2 regions of the Bradyrhizobium symbiodeficiens genome follow, and region 2 is predicted to be linked to the other one. Evidence: predicted binding sites of a transcription regulator. Region 2 holds the regulator's gene; the other holds the start of a gene.
What was found. The regulator LexA, encoded in region 2, represses DNA repair genes until DNA is damaged. The targets are predictions, from matches to a motif close to TGTTCNNNNTGTGTTCNG.
Positions count from the first base shown of each region.

Region 1: CIT39_RS03040 (helicase-related protein) is a predicted target of LexA. The motif match lies at 3,773-3,790, and genes of this name have one in related genera.

Region 1 covers NZ_CP029427.2:656,085-663,793, reverse strand. Annotated here, with positions in the region: gene CIT39_RS03040 (helicase-related protein) at 64-3,507, opposite strand; gene CIT39_RS03035 (DUF3108 domain-containing protein) at 4,205-5,014, opposite strand; gene rpmB (50S ribosomal protein L28) at 5,561-5,872, shown strand; gene CIT39_RS03025 (DEAD/DEAH box helicase) at 6,005-7,709, opposite strand, start outside.
Region 2 covers NZ_CP029427.2:4,049,897-4,057,605, forward strand. Annotated here, with positions in the region: gene CIT39_RS18795 (S41 family peptidase) at 1-627, opposite strand, end outside; gene CIT39_RS18800 (alpha-hydroxy acid oxidase) at 963-2,096, shown strand; gene CIT39_RS18805 (HAD family hydrolase) at 2,105-2,734, shown strand; gene CIT39_RS18810 (hypothetical protein) at 2,899-3,102, shown strand; gene CIT39_RS18815 (molybdopterin molybdotransferase MoeA) at 3,325-4,536, shown strand; gene lexA (transcriptional repressor LexA) at 4,714-5,415, shown strand; gene CIT39_RS18825 (hypothetical protein) at 5,856-6,284, shown strand; gene CIT39_RS18830 (ComEC/Rec2 family competence protein) at 6,293-7,709, opposite strand, start outside.

The sequences.
Region 1 (7,709 bases), 3.4 Mb from region 2:
TCTATTCCTTCCGACGCGTTTTCTTCACGCGCACCGCTCCGCACTTCGCTTGAAAACGCTATGCTACTCCTTGCGCCCGGAAAGCTGCTCCTTCAGCGCGGCGAGTTTTGCGAAGGGCGAGTTCGGATCGGCGGGACGGTCGCGTTCGCGCGGATTGGCGCTCGAGGCGTAGGGACGCAGCGACGGACCGCCCTGGCGGTCGCGGCCCTTGTCCCGGTCACGGCCGCGGTTGTCGCGGCCCTTGTCGCGATCTCCGCCGAACTTGCCCTTGTCGCGTCCCTTGTTGTCGCGATCCTTGTTGTCGCGATCCTTGCCTTCGAAGCGGCGGTTCTTGTCGTCGCGCCCCTCGGGACGCGGCGCGCCTTCGCCACCCTCGCGCGGCTTGCGGAAGTCTCTGCCACCGTCCCTCCGATGCCCACCACGATGACCCGGCTTCGCGCCGTCGGCGGCTTCGCCGGGCGCGGCGCTCGCTGCGCCGGGTGCAGCGCCAGCTTCAGCGCCGGCCTGCGGACGCTGGTTCTGGTGACGCTGGTGGCGATGGCGCTCGTGGCGCGGCTTGCGGTCGTCGTGACGGCCGCCGGGACGCCAGACCTCGATCAACTCGGGCTCGGCGGGCGTCGCCGCAGCTTCAGGCGCGGCAGCTTCGGGTGACGCGGCAGCTTCGGTTGCGGCCGTCTCGGCCGGAGCGGCTTCGAGGCTGGCCGCCTCGGTGGGCGCAGCGGGCTCTTCCGCCGGCGGTGCGATGCCGGGCGCGTCTTCGGGCGTGACGGGGGCCTCGGGAGAGGCTTCCAGCGCCGGCTCAGCCTCCTGAGCCGGCTCGTCCTGCGGCTCCATGCCGGGCGCGTCTTCGACGGTGACCGGCTCGGCGGCAGCTTCGGTGGAAGCCTCCGCCGGCAGGCCGGCAACGGCCTCGGCCGCAGTCTCTGTCGAGGTCTCGTTCGAGGTTTCCGCGGTGCCTTCAGCCGGGGGCGTCTCGGTCGCGACGGTTTCAGGCACGGATTGCTCGGCCACGGCCGGCTTTGCCGGCAGCGGCGGACGCTTCTCCATGCGATAGCCGAGGGCACGCAGCACCGAGGCGAAATCTTCGCCGGCGGAGCCCGTGAGCGAGGTCATCGCCTGCGTCACCACGAAACTGCGGCCGTCGAAGGCGCCGGCCGGCTTCTCACCGGATGCGTTCTCGCGCCAGGCCAGCGCCGGGCGGATCAGATCGGCCAAGCGCTCCAGGATGTCGACACGCACGGCGCGCTCGCCGGCCTGCTTGTAGCCGAGCACGCGATAGGCATCGCGCGGCAGAGCCTTGTCGACCGGGAACGAGGTGCGTCCCGAGGAGGCCAGATGCTGCGCGCCTGAGAGCGAGGACAGATCGACATTGTCCTGCTTCAGCGCCCACAGCAGCGCGGCCAGCGCACGCCCGGCGGGCTTGAGCAGGCCGGGGAAATAGATGTGATAGGCGCCGAAACGGACGCCGTATTTGCGCAGCACCGCGCGCGAGGGCTGGTCGAGATCCTTCAGCTCGTTGGCGATCTTGGGACGCTCGAGCACGCCGAGGGCCTCGACGAGCTGATAGGCGATGCCGCGGGCGATGCCGGTGACGTCCTCGGCCTTGGACAGCTCGAACATCGGCCCGAGCAGCTTCTCGACATGGGTCTTGAGCCAGAGCTCGAGCCGGGCCTGCACCTTGTCGCGGGGGGCGCCGGTCAGGCGCTCGTCGGAGATGATGCGGATGCGCGGATGCAGCGCGTCCTCTGCGGCAGACAGTCGCGCCACGGCATCGCCGGTCCAGCGGATGATGCCTTCCGAGGTCAGCACGAACTGATCGTCGGGCGCATTGCCGAGCTTTTCGGCGCGCGTGTTGATCTCGCCGGCGAGCACCGCTTGCGCTGCAGCCTGCAAGGCTTTCGCATCGGAGCCGGCTTCCGCCGCATCCGGTGCAAAGGTGAAGCCATCGAGACGGCCGATGACATGGCCTTCGACGATGACTTCGCCGGTCTTGCCGATTTCAGTATTCAAGCTCGTGTTCTCCCGCAGGCGGCGCATCAATACACTGGTCCGGCGATCAACGAAACGCTCAGTCAAGCGTTCATGGAGCGCATCCGATAATTTATTTTCGACCTCGCGGGCAATTCCCTGCCAGCGTTCGGGGTCTTTCAGCCAGTCCGGACGGTTGGCGACGAAGGTCCAGGTGCGGATCTGCGCGATTCGGGCCGACAGCGTGTCGATGTCGCCGTCGACGCGGTCGGCCTGGGTGATCTGGGCCTCGAACCAGGCATCGGGGATGCAGCCCTTCCGCATCAGGAAGCCGTACAGCGTGGTCACCAGCTCGGCATGGGCGGCCGGCGACAATTTTCGATAGTCGGGGACCTGGCAGGCCTCCCACAGCCGCTCCACGGCCTCCTTGCCATGCGCGACATCGCGCACTTCGGCGTCGCGGGCGGCGTGCTCGAGCACGCGCATGTCCTCGGCAACAGGCGCGCGCGTCAGGGCCTCGTGGCCGGGGCCGAGGTTCAGGGAGACCTGGAGAGCGCCGAGCGAGGAGAAATCCAGCCTGGCGTTGCGCCATTGCAGCATCTTCACGGGTTCGAAAGTGTGGTTCTGCAGCGCGTTGACGAGCTCGGGCTCGAACGGCGCGCAGCGGCCGGTGGTACCGAAGGTGCCGTTGCGCGTGGCGCGCCCCGCACGCCCCGCGATCTGCGCGAATTCGGACGGCGTCAGCCGGCGGAACTGGTAGCCGTCGTATTTGCGGTCGGAGGCAAACGCGACGTGGTCGACGTCGAGATTGAGGCCCATGCCGACGGCGTCGGTGGCGACGAGATAATCGACGTCGCCGTTCTGGAACATCGCCACCTGCGCATTGCGCGTGCGGGGCGAGAGCGAGCCCAGCACCACGGCGGCGCCGCCGTGCTGGCGGCGGATCAGCTCGGCGATCGCGTAGACCTCGTCGGCCGAGAACGCGACAATCGCAGTTCGGCGCGGCTGGCGCGTGATCTTGCGGTCGCCGGCGAATTCCAGCTGCGACAGCCTTGGACGCGTGATCATGGAGACGCCCGGCAGCAGCCGCTCGATGATCGGGCGCATGGTCGCAGCGCCCAGCAGCAACGTCTCGTCGCGGCCGCGGCGGTTGAGGATGCGGTCGGTGAAGACGTGGCCGCGCTCGAGATCGCTGGCGATCTGGACCTCGTCGACGGCGAGGAAGGAGACGTCGAGGTCGCGCGGCATCGCCTCGACGGTCGACACCCAATAGCGCGGGCTCTTCGGCTTGATCTTCTCCTCGCCGGTGACGAGCGCGACCGCGTCGCTGCCGACCCGCGCGGCAATCTTGTTGTAGACCTCGCGCGCGAGCAGGCGCAGCGGCAGGCCGATCAGCCCTGAGGGATGCGCCAGCATCCGCTCGATGGCGAGATGGGTCTTGCCGGTGTTGGTCGGCCCGAGCACCGCGGTGACGCCGGCGCCAGGCACGCGATCGGAAAGCGCGCGCTCGGAAGCGAAGGGGGAGGAGGAAAAGGGCATCTGGGGGATTAGGTAGTGCCTGTTAGGGCGAATGTCAGTGCTGTCTGGGGCGGGGCGGCACTCCTCATCCTGAGGAGCGCGTCAGCGCGTCTCGAAGGATGAAGGCGCGGCGGGTGCCATTGAGCAAGCCAGGCCCCTCGCCCTTCGAGACGGCCGCTTCGCGGCCTCCTCAGGGTGAGGGGCACACCAAGCGCGTGGGCACTCGCTCCCCAAATCCCGCGCAACTGTCTCACTTTGCGACGCTTTTCCCGTTGGTCTTAAGCTTCGGAACGACTCTAGAACGAATCGCGGCCGAATCGCTGACTCCCCCTGGAGTCCTGTTCCGTTCACCGCAACATCTCGCGGGAGTCTCTTCAGCTGCGACTAGATGGAGTTTTGGGCCGCCGTACAAGTGACGTTTCGATGGCGCAAACCGTTAAGTTGGGGACGGCGCGGAGTCGAATCAGAATCGGGGAGGAGTCAAATGGATTCCCGGATCGGAGCCGCCGGGGACCATTTTTTGCGAAAACAACCCCATGCACAGTAGGCAAGTGGTTGATTTTGCGAACCATTTATGAGGCCAAAATCTCCGCTCGTCATTCCGGGGCGCGACGCAGTCGCGAACCCGGAATCCATCGAGCAGCAGAGTCTGTCTCACGATGGATTCCGGGCTCGCGCCGAGAGGCGCGCCCCGGAATGACGGCCGAGAGAGCGAACCTTACTGCGTCTTCGCCACGCGCGGCGGCTGGGCGGTGGTGATGAAGCTGGTGGCTTCCAGCATGGCCGGGCCGAGCGGCGTCGGCACTTTCAGCCAGAACGGGACCAGGATGCGCGTGCCCGCCACCGGCGCAAACGCGATCTCGATGTTGCGCTGGGCGGCGAGGTATTTGATCACGGGGCGATCGGGGATGTAGCCCGCGACCGGCACGAAATACAGCGAGCAGACCACCACCGGGCCCTTGTAGCCCTTCTCGGCTTTCACGGTCTCCATGCGCTTGAAATCGAGCTTGAGGTCGTAGCGCATGCGGCCGTCGAACACCGGGGCCGAGCTGTGGCAGGCCTCCGGCGAGACGGGGTCGCCAGTGCCGGGCACGCGCAGGAGCGAGGCCGTCATGGGGTCCCAGACGCCGCGGCGATGCGCGTCGGTGACGACGATACGATCAGGGTCGACCGGCGGCTCCGGCAGGATGGCAAAATCCTTCACATTGCCCTTGTCGAGCGTGATGCGGATCTCTTCGGTCTTCTTCGAGGTGGTGGTGGAGGCCTGGTAGCCGGTCGCAACCAGCGCGCCGTTGACGACGCGCCCCTGGCTCGCGCCGGTGCCGGACCCGCCCGTGAACGATTTCAGCAGCCCCGAGGTGCCGCCGGACGCGGCCGCCGCGAACACGTCGTCGCCGACCTCGATATTCCAGGCGCCCTTGCCGACGGGAATGCCGGCCAGCGAGGCCTCGTATTGCGCCTCGAGCTTGCCCTGCGCCGCCGCCGGCACTGCGCCCCACGCCACCGTCAGGCCGCAAAGCACCGCCAGCCAGCCGGCAAAACCCGGGCGGACTGAGCGCTGTTCGGGCGCAAAAGGTAGCGTTGTGAGCACGAAACAATCCAATCGGAGCGCGACGGTCGTTACTTAAGCCAAAAACCGCGGCAAACAATGTGTCGGAACGTGTCGATCCCGGAACTCCACCGGACTCTTCGGCGGCGAATACGCCCTTTATGTGATGGTAAGGCGCGATAAACACTGCCGTTTTGGTGATTGGGGGGTAGCCGCGGGGGGAGTAACCTCTCCCGCGTGCGGGAGAGGTCGCGCGCAGCGCGGGTGAGGGCTCTTTCCTCTGGGGGGCACCATCCGTAATGATGTCTGCCCCCCAGAGGAGAGAGCCCTCACCCCAACCCTCTCCCGCAGGCGGGAGAGGGAGCGCACCTCCCGCGGCTTCGAAAGACCGCCCAAAACCTTGACGTCCCGGCCCTTCCCCCCTATACGTCCGCCCGCTCCCTGCAAGGACAAAAGAATTCGCCCCCGTGGCGCCCAGAATGGCGGCCGCAAATCGTTGGGGGTTTCAGGATAAGGATTGATGCCATGTCTCGCCGCTGCGAACTGACGGCCAAGGGCCCCCTCGTCGGCCACAAGGTCAGCCACTCCAACATCAAGACCAAGCGCCGCTTCCTGCCGAACCTGGTCAACGTGACCTTCATCAGCGAAGCCCTGGAGCGCAACGTGCGCCTGCGCGTCTCCACCAACGCGCTGAAGAGCGTCGACCACAATGGCGGCCTCGACGCCTACCTGCTCAAGGCCAAGGCCGACGTCCTGTCGCCGCGCGCCCTCGATCTGAAGCGCGCCATCCAGAAGAAGGTCGGCCCGACGCCGGCGCCGGAGAAGAAGGCCAGCTGAGTTCTTCAGAATTGGGCGGGGGCTAGGTTGCGTCGCGTGGCGTAGGCTTAGCCAAGTAAGAGTTTGCGTTGCGGCCGGATCGGAAGATCCGGCCGTTTTTGTTTTGCATGCAACTCTAACACAATCTTCCGTTCAAATCGCGCTCTGAACCGATCCAACAAGTGTGTGCTCGAAAGCCGATAGATTCTCGACCTTACCGAGATCAAGCGCCCTCAGATCGTCCAAGGTTCTGTCGAGATCATACTCGTGTAGGTAAGCAGACAACTTCTTCGCGGTCTGCACCGGAATTCCATATTCCTCTAATGCTGCAATCGCAGGCGGAAGAAATAGATTCTCGGTCGCCTCGGCATAAACGCTGTAATTCGGTCCAGCCATCTCCAGACGACTAGCGACCTCTGAAATAACTCTATCCAGCACCATCAAGTCACGCGGAAATTGAAATGTGATGACGTTGCGAATGACCTTTAGCGCCTCATCGATCCTTTCGGATACAACTTGATGAGCTAACGTTCCGCGTGCGATCTCGGCAAGATAACCAGGAATCCCATCTGCTTGACTGAGCGTACTCAGATGCCAAGCGAGTTGCCTTCCGGAGCTGATACCAAGATCGTTTAAGCGCGGCCCAGACAATTCATCGACTATAATTTCGCAAACGGCTATCAGTTGAAAGTGCTTGGGAAATCCGCTCCAGATTAGAGAAACGTCCCCGGACTTGAATTTTTGATAAACAATGCCCGCAATTCGATTTTGGATATCTGGCAGCACAGAGCCGTTCAGACGAAGCGTGTCAGCCGACAAGAAGCTATTCTTTATTGCATCCTCAACCCTTGATCTCGAGAAATCAGAGAGTTCATCATCATCCAACTGAAGCAGAAGAGTTAGGGGCGTTTCTTCGGATTGCTCTCCAATCGGGTACTCGACAACAACATCGTCATCTATCGGCGGCTTTTCCAACATGTACACTTTGCCGACAAAGTATGTGCCCATTCGCCCAGCGCGACCTTGAATGTTCTTATAAGTGAAAAAGTCCAGCACGTTCTTATTCCGCCGGCGATCATAAACAATTACGTTCTTCGCCGCCGTATTCACCCCCTCGATGAGGGTCGAGGTGCAGACTAGAAACTTAAGTGAACCATCATTGAACATGCGCACCATATGCTGCTGAAGGGCGCGCGGGATGCCCCCGTGGTGAAGACCTATCCCATGTTGTACGGCTGCAACCGCCGCCCACTCTGGATGGTAGTTCTCAGCCATCCAATGCGCAGTAGCTGCGCAAGATTCAGGATTATTTGGTTCAACGCTGCGCATAAGTCGCCGAGCAACTTTTACCGCGCTGCCGGGACCCTGACAGTAAACTAGGGTAGAACCCTCGATCTCCTGCGCCAGTTCCGCCAGCTTGTTTGGGCGGTCATCTCCACGACTGGGCAGATCGAATTGCACCACATCTACCGCTACAGTCGAATAGTCTGACGGAATGAAATGAAATTCGTACTTGTCCAGTCCTTTGATCGATTGGACATTTGGGCCGAGCAGATAAAACTGCGCTCCGGTAGATGCCAATTGATGGAACGCGAGATTAAGTTCTATCGCCCTTTGCTTGTCGTCGTCTCGCCTGAAATCAAGCTTGTAGAACTCGTCTACCACGAAGAAATCTATGTTAGACAAATCAATTCGATGCCGGACCCGTTCTTGAGTCAGCACATACACATTGATCTTGTCCGAACGAGCGACTTGAGTCGGGTGCGTAATTAAGTGACACAGCTCGCGAAACTTAGAAGCCAGTCTCTTTCGAGTTTCGTCGATCAGAGCAAGCGTGGGCAAGACCACAACGACCTTC
Region 2 (7,709 bases):
CGAGGTGACGCGGATATAGCCGATGTCGCCGTTCTCGACGTGGAAGCGCACCGGGCGCACATGGATGATCTCGCGCGTGATCGCGACGTCGAGCGGGGCGTCAGCGCCCTTGCGCACGATGGTGAGCTTGGTCTTGGTGTCGACCGGGCCCTTCATCTTGTTGACGGCCTGCTCGAGCGTCAGGCCCTGCACGGCCTCGCCGTCGATCTTGCTGATGAGGTCGCCGGACATCAAGCCGGCCTTCGAGGCGGGCGTATCGTCGATCGGCGAGACGACCTTGACGAGGCCGTCCTCCATGGTGACCTCGATGCCGAGGCCGCCGAACTCGCCGGAGGTGGTCTCCTGCATCTCGGTCCAGGCCTTCGCGTTCATGTAGCGCGAGTGCGGATCGAGCGAGGTTACCATGCCCGTGATCGCGCCTTCGATCAGCTTGGCATTGTCCGGCTTCTCGACATAGCTGGCCTTGACGCGCTCGAACACCGTGCCGAACAGGTTGAGCTGGGAATAGGCGTCATCCGCGCTCGCTGCTGCCCGCGCCGCCCATACACCACCGTGCGGGCTGGCTACCAGAAGGGTCAGACACGCTCCAGAGAGCGCGCCCAGGGGGAACAGCAGGGATTTCCGCATGGATCGACTGGCCTTCTTGTTTGCTCGGCGGTTGCTAGCGCTTGTCTCTGGAGACTTGGGACTCGCCCTGCAAGTGGCGATCCAGTCTGCTTCTCACAATACCATTCTGGTTTCTTCATGGCCGGGATGCCACGCCGGCGGGTACATCGCAGAAATCGCTTCGTCCGGACCTAAACTTTTGGCAACGTTGCAGGACTGGGCCGCCCCCATAGACACCCTACAGGGGGAATCGGTGCGCCGGTCCACGCCTCGCAGCCATGTCATTTTAGGATGGTTTTGGAGCGCTGGACGGGTTAGGCGATGACACAAGGCTTCAAATTCTCGGGAGGATAACAATGAACGAAGCACCCCGGATCCAACCGGAACGGAACGTCGAACTCGGCGCCAGCAACGAGCCGTTTCAGAACCTGCACGAATTCGTCCGAAAAGCGCGGGCCAACCTCAACCAGAACGCCTGGGACTACATCGTCGGCGCCGCCGAGACCGAAACCACGATGCGCCGCAACCGGATGGCGCTGGACGAGATCGCCTTCCGGCCGCGGGTGCTGCGCGACGTCCGCAAGGTCGACGGCTCGGTTCAGCAGTTCGGCCGCAGGATGCGCCTGCCGGTGGTGCTCGCCCCCGTCGGCGCGCTCGAGATCTTCGATCCGGATGGCGCGGCGAGCGTCGCGCGTGCTGCCGGCACCTTCGGTGCGGCGCACATGCTGAGCTCGGTGTCCGAGCCCGGCCTGGAGCAGACCGCCGAAGCCGCTCCCGATGCGCTCCGGCTCTATCAGCTCTATGTCCGCGGAGACGACGCTTTTGTCGCCGATGTCGTCAGCCGCACCGAGAAGAACGGCTATGCCGGCTTCTGCCTGACCGTCGATACCGCCCACTACAGCCGTCGTGAGCGTGACATCGCCAAGCGCTACGTTCGAGAGAGCCGCCTGCGCGCCACGGGCGGCGATTTCCAGAAGGGCCTGGAGTGGCGGACCGTGAAGATGATCAAGGACAAGTTCAAGATCCCGCTGATCCTGAAGGGCATCGCCACCGCCGAGGACGCCCGGATCGCGGTCGACCACGGTGTCGAATGGATCTACGTCTCCAACCATGGCGGCCGCCAGCTCGACCACGGCCGCGGTGCCATGCATGTGCTGCCCGAGATCGTCGAAGCCGTGAAGGGCCGCGCCAAGATCATGGTCGACGGCGGCGTCTGTCGCGGCACCGACATCGTCAAGGCGATCGCGGCAGGCGCGGACATGGTCGGCATCGGACGGCTGCAATGCTGGGCGCTGGCTGCGGCGGGCGAAGCCGGCGTCGCGCGGATGCTGGAGCTGCTGGAGGACGAGGTGCTGCGCTGCCTCGGCCTTTTGGGCGCAACGTCATTCGCGGAGGTCGACAAAGCCTGCCTGCATCCGGCGACCGCCACCAACGCGCCGAGCGTGTTCAGCGCATTCCCGCTGTTCGACCACGATCCGTACCGTTACTGAGTGAAAGGATGCAGGTGACATCGCTCTCTCCCGGCAGCGCGGATGCGCTGCTGTTCGATCTCGGGCGCGTGGTGCTCGACATCGACTTCTCCAAGGCGATCGCCTGCTGGGCAGGACATGCCGGCTGCCAGCCCGAGGCCATCGTCGCGCGCTATGTGCGTGACGAGGCCTACCGGCTGCATGAGGTCGGCAAGATCAGCGACGAGGATTATTTCGCCTCGCTGCGTGCTTCTCTCGGCATCGGCATTTCGGACGCGCAATTCCTGGAAGGCTGGAACGCGATCTTCGCCGGAGAGATGCCTGACATTGCCGAGCTGTTGCCGCGTGCGGCGAAGCAGATGCCGCTCTACGCCTTCTCCAACACCAACCGGCCGCATGTCGACTATTTCTCCAGGGAATATGGCGAACTGCTCGGCCATTTCCGCGCGCTGTATCTGTCGTCCAGCATCGGCCTGCGCAAACCGGATGCGGAGGCCTTCGACCACGTCGTCACCGCGATCGGCGTGCCCGCGGAACGCATCGTGTTCTTCGATGACCTCGCCGAGAATGTCGAGGGCGCGCGGGTACGCGGCCTGACGGCAGTGCATGTGACGTCGCCACGCGACGTTGGAAACGCCCTGAAGGCGTTGGGCATCTGAAAAAGCCCGCCATCACACCCAGCTTCAGACACGCTTTCAGGAACCAAATCTGCAACAGATCGGGAACCTGATCGCTTTGTGCATTTTTATACAGAGTTCCGGGAACGGAATACCTCCCTTCGGACTCATCACTCCGTTGGGACTTCTACATCGGACTTATCGACGTGCTGGGCAAAACCTATCTCACCAAGCAGGCCTCTCTGCTGCTCGAATTCGCCAGAACGACCTCGGATTCGGACCTTTCCGCCAAGCTGATCAGCAAGGCCGCCGACCTGAAATCCCAGGCCGATCCGCTGCCGGACAAGGATCAAGGCCCAAAGGCTCCCGACGTCGCATTTGTCAGCCCGGATGCGCCGAGCAGGCGTTGAGCGAGCAAGCCGTGGCGGCCGTCATTCTCGTCCTCGGGATGGCCCCATTCTGCCGATCGGTCTCATCGTCTGGATGATGCGACGCCAAGCCCGAGCCTTCCTTCGATATGGGCTGCAAGCTACAGGATGGGCGTCCTGCTCCGCAATTTTGCCTCCGCCTCCGCGCTCGGTTAGAACACTGTCGGAACATTTCGTCCGAACGTGCCGAGCAGGAGTTTCGCCGTGGCCTTGATGCCGGTTTCCGACGCCCTTGCCGCGGTGCTGGCGGACGTTGAGCCGCTGCCTGAACAGATGGTTTCGCTCGACGAAGCCCACCACCGGGTGCTCGCGCGTGACGTCGCCGCGCGGCGCACGCAGCCGCCGCAAGCCATGTCGGCGATGGACGGCTACGCCGTGCGCGCGGCCGACGCGGCAGCGATCGATTCCAGGTTGACTGTCATCGGTGAGGTCGCAGCCGGCCGTCCGTTCACAGGACGGGTCGGCGCCGGCGAAGCCGTGCGGATCTTCACTGGCGGTGTCGTTCCCGACGGCGCAGACGCGGTCGTGATTCAGGAGGACACCATTGCGGACGGCAAGAGCGTCACGATCAAGGAAGCTGCGAGCGTGGGTCGGCACATCCGCCCCGCCGGCGTCGATTTCCGAGAGGGTGATGTCCTCTTGCGCAAAGGGACCCGACTGACAGAGCGCGACCTCGCGCTCGCAGCGGCAATGAACCATCCGCAGCTTGCCGTCTGCCGCCGCCCGAAGGTCGCGATCCTCGCCACCGGTGACGAACTGGTGATGCCGGGCGCCACACCCGGGCACGGCCAGATCGTCTATTCCAACGGCTTCGCCCTGCATGCGCTCGCCAGACAGGAAGGGGCCGAGACAATCGACCTCGGCATCGCCGCCGACACGCTAGCCGCCACCACCGCCGGCATCCGCCGCGCGCGCGAAAGCGGCGCCGACATCCTGATCACGACCGGGGGCGCATCGGTGGGCGACCACGATCTGGTCCAGCAGGCGCTCACGGACGAAGGCATCGCGATGGCGTTCTGGAAGATCGCGATGCGGCCCGGCAAGCCGATGATGCACGGACGGCTGGGGACGATGGGCGTGATCGGCCTGCCCGGCAATCCCGTGTCGTCCTACGTGTGCGCCTTCCTGTTCATGGTACCGCTGATTCGCGCGCTGTCGGGCCGTTCGGTGATTCATCATCATCGCGAGCGCGCCGTGCTGGGCCGCGATCTCGGTGCCAACGACCAGCGCGAGGACTATCTGCGCGCGCGCCTGGAGCTGCGCAACGACGGCACGCTCGTCGCTCTTCCCGTCAGCCATCAGGATTCCTCTCTGCTTGCGAATCTTGCTGCGGCACAGGTACTTCTCGTGCGCGCACCGTTTGCGCCGAAGGCCGAGGCCGGCAGCCCCTGCGAGGTGCTGCGGCTCCCCGTCTGACCTGCGCGGCCACACGCATTCCGCGCGCTTCGTTCTGTTCACGCTAAATTAAGCAGTTGCGGAACATGTATCGAACATATAGTGTCCGTTCATGATTTGTTTCGAGGATGTAGCGGCTTATAGCTGAACTCATCCGTCTCGGAATCGAACGACATCAACCGGGGGACTTTGGTCGAGATGCTAACGCGCAAACAATACGAGCTTCTGCGGTTCATCAGCGAACGTCTGAAGGAAAGCGGCGTGCCGCCGTCCTTCGACGAGATGAAGGATGCGCTCGACCTGCGCTCGAAGTCAGGCATCCACCGCCTGATCACCGCGCTCGAGGAGCGCGGCTTCATCCGCCGCCTGCCCAACCGCGCCCGGGCGATCGAAGTGATCAAGCTGCCGGAGCTCCAGGCTGCCGCCGGCACCCGACGCGGCTTCACGCCAAGCGTCATCGAGGGCAATCTCGGCAAGGTACGCGCGAGCTCCAGCCCGTCCGCAGACGAGGGCGAGCGGCCCGTTGCGGTGCCCGTGATGGGCCGCATCGCGGCCGGCACCCCGATCGAGGCGCTGCAGACCCGCAGCCACACCATCAGCGTACCGCCCGACATGCTCGGCTCCGGCGAGCATTACGCACTCGAAGTGCGCGGCGATTCCATGGTCGAGGCCGGCATCCTCGACGGCGACATGGCGCTGATCCAGCGCAACGAGAGCGCCGATACCGGCGACATCGTCGTGGCGCTGATCGACGACGAGGAAGCCACGCTCAAGCGCTTCCGCCGCCGCGGCGCCTCGATTGCCCTGGAGCCCGCCAATGCCGCGTATGAGGTGCGCATCCTGCCGCCGAACCGCGTGAAGATTCAGGGCAAGCTGATCGGGCTGTACCGCAAGTACTGAGTCCAGAAGCCCTCGATCAAGAAGTCTTTGCGCCTCGTGCGTGCGGCTTCGATCGGCATCGCCGATCAGAGATTGGAGCGGATGATGGTCCGCTCCGGCTGGATAGTCTTTCTGGTATTGCACAGACTATCCGGCCCTATTCTTCCGCAGCGGCATCATCGGCCGGGCGCGCGAAGAAGCATTGCCCCCTTTCCCCCACGACGCGATCAATCTGTTTGAACGCATACGCTTCGCCTGCGGGCCGCCGACACGCGCCTGCCGAATGCATGGGCGCCAACTTTGTTCCTATTGAATTCGGGAAAGATAATGTGATCTCGGCTCGCCGATCCGAGCCGCAGATTTGCCTACAACCAGGCAGACCGTCACGTGCTTCCACTCTGGTAGGGGCCTGCGCCTCCAAAAGAGGTGCGGGTCGCTATCTCTGCATTGAGGAGCACCCGATGTGTGACTACAGCCTGCATGCCGTCGCGACGCGCCCCGCAGAAGTCGGCGAGACGATCGTCACGACAACGTTCCGCGGCACCTCGACACGCGGCTTCGCCTCCGAAGCCGATCTCTCCGTCGCGGTCTGCCTGCTGCCGGGAACGGAGCTCGCCTTCGCCGACAACGTCCGTTACGATAACCGTTGGATCTGGACGCGCACCGTCAACTCCCGCGTCGGCAAGTTCGGCAAGATCGATCCGCACATTCCCGATCGCCACCATGACGCGATCGAATTCCCGGACGGCAAATCCGTGCTGGTGACGCAGCTCGTCGAAGGCCAGCGCGCAACCGTGCTGCAGCTGCCGGTGACCCAGCCGGTCAGCGAGCGCAACCGTGAGATCATCGCCGACAGCCGCCCGACGGTCACGCGACTGCCGATCGGCTGACAGGGACTTTAGTCCTCCGCCTGAAGATCGGCCTCCGCGGGGGTCGCATCCTTGCTGCGCGGAGTCGCTGCCCTTGGCATGAGCGCTCCTTCGAAATCTCCCTCGCCGGCAGCCGCCGGCGACCAGGGACGGTTCGTGCCCCTCGCCCTCACCGCCTGAACCGAAAAGCCGTCGCCACGCTGCGTCAAGGCCAGCGCGCCCTGGCGACCAAGCCGCTGCCGATCCACCACCATCGCCGCACAATCAGGCGGCGCGGGCCGTGACGTCACCACCAGTGCGGCCCGGCTGCAATCATCCGCCAGCGCATCGATGCGCGAGGCCAGCGCGACCAGCCGACCGTCGGCGAGCGGCGTGACGCAGCCGGACTCGTCGCACGATATGCCGCTCGCCAGCGCGCCACTGCCGGCATCGCGCGGATCGGCGTCAGCAGACAGCCATTCCCTCAGCAGGAAATTGTCCTTGCCCGTCCTGATCAGATGCAAGCGCCCGTCCCCGCCCCTCACCGCGACGCTCGCGCCGTCCCCTGCGATCAGGATATCGGGCTGCCGCACCGACAGTCCCCAGCCGATGGCAGCCAGCAGCACCACGGCACCGCACCAGCGCAAGGGCGTGCGCAACAGGCCCATCACGATGATCCCCAGGCTCGCTGCAATCAGCGGCGCGATACCGAACGCGGGGATGCGGCCGACGGCGCCCGGCAATGCCGTCACCCAGCGCGAGACCACGACCATCCAGTCGATGCCGATCCCCATCAGCCACCAGAACACGCCGTCGAGCCCGAACGGCGCCGCGAGCAGGCCCAGCAGGCCGGCCGGCATCACCAGCGCCGAGACCACCGGCATTGCGCCGAGATTGGCGAGCACACCGTAGGGCGTGACGCGGTGGAAGTGAAAGGCAGCGTAGGGCGTGGTCGCAAGCCCCGCGATCAGCGAAGCCAGGAACAGCATCGCGATCTCGCGGCCGCCCCACATCGCGACGCGCGCGGTCGCCGAATGGTCTGGCGAGGCAAACAGGTTCGGCATGCCGATCTGCACCAGCGCGACGAGACCAAGCGTCGCGGCGAACGACATCTGAAAGCTCGGATGCACCAGCGCCTCCGGCGCGACCGCGAGCACGATCAGCGCCGCCACGGCGAGCGTGCGGAAGGTGATGGCGCGGCGATCGACCATCACCGCGATCAGCACCACCGCCGTCATGAAGAACGATCTTCGCGTCGCGACCTCCGCGCCAGACAGCAGCAGATAGAATGCAGCTGCGACCAGCGCCGCCGCGGCCGACCATTTCTTGATGGCGAAGCCGGCCGCCAGCCCCGGGATCAAGGCCAGCAGAGCGCGCACCGCGAAGAAGACGACGCCTGCGACCACCGCCATGTGATAGCCGGAGATCGAGAGCACGTGCCCGAGCCCCGAGATGAACATCGCGTCG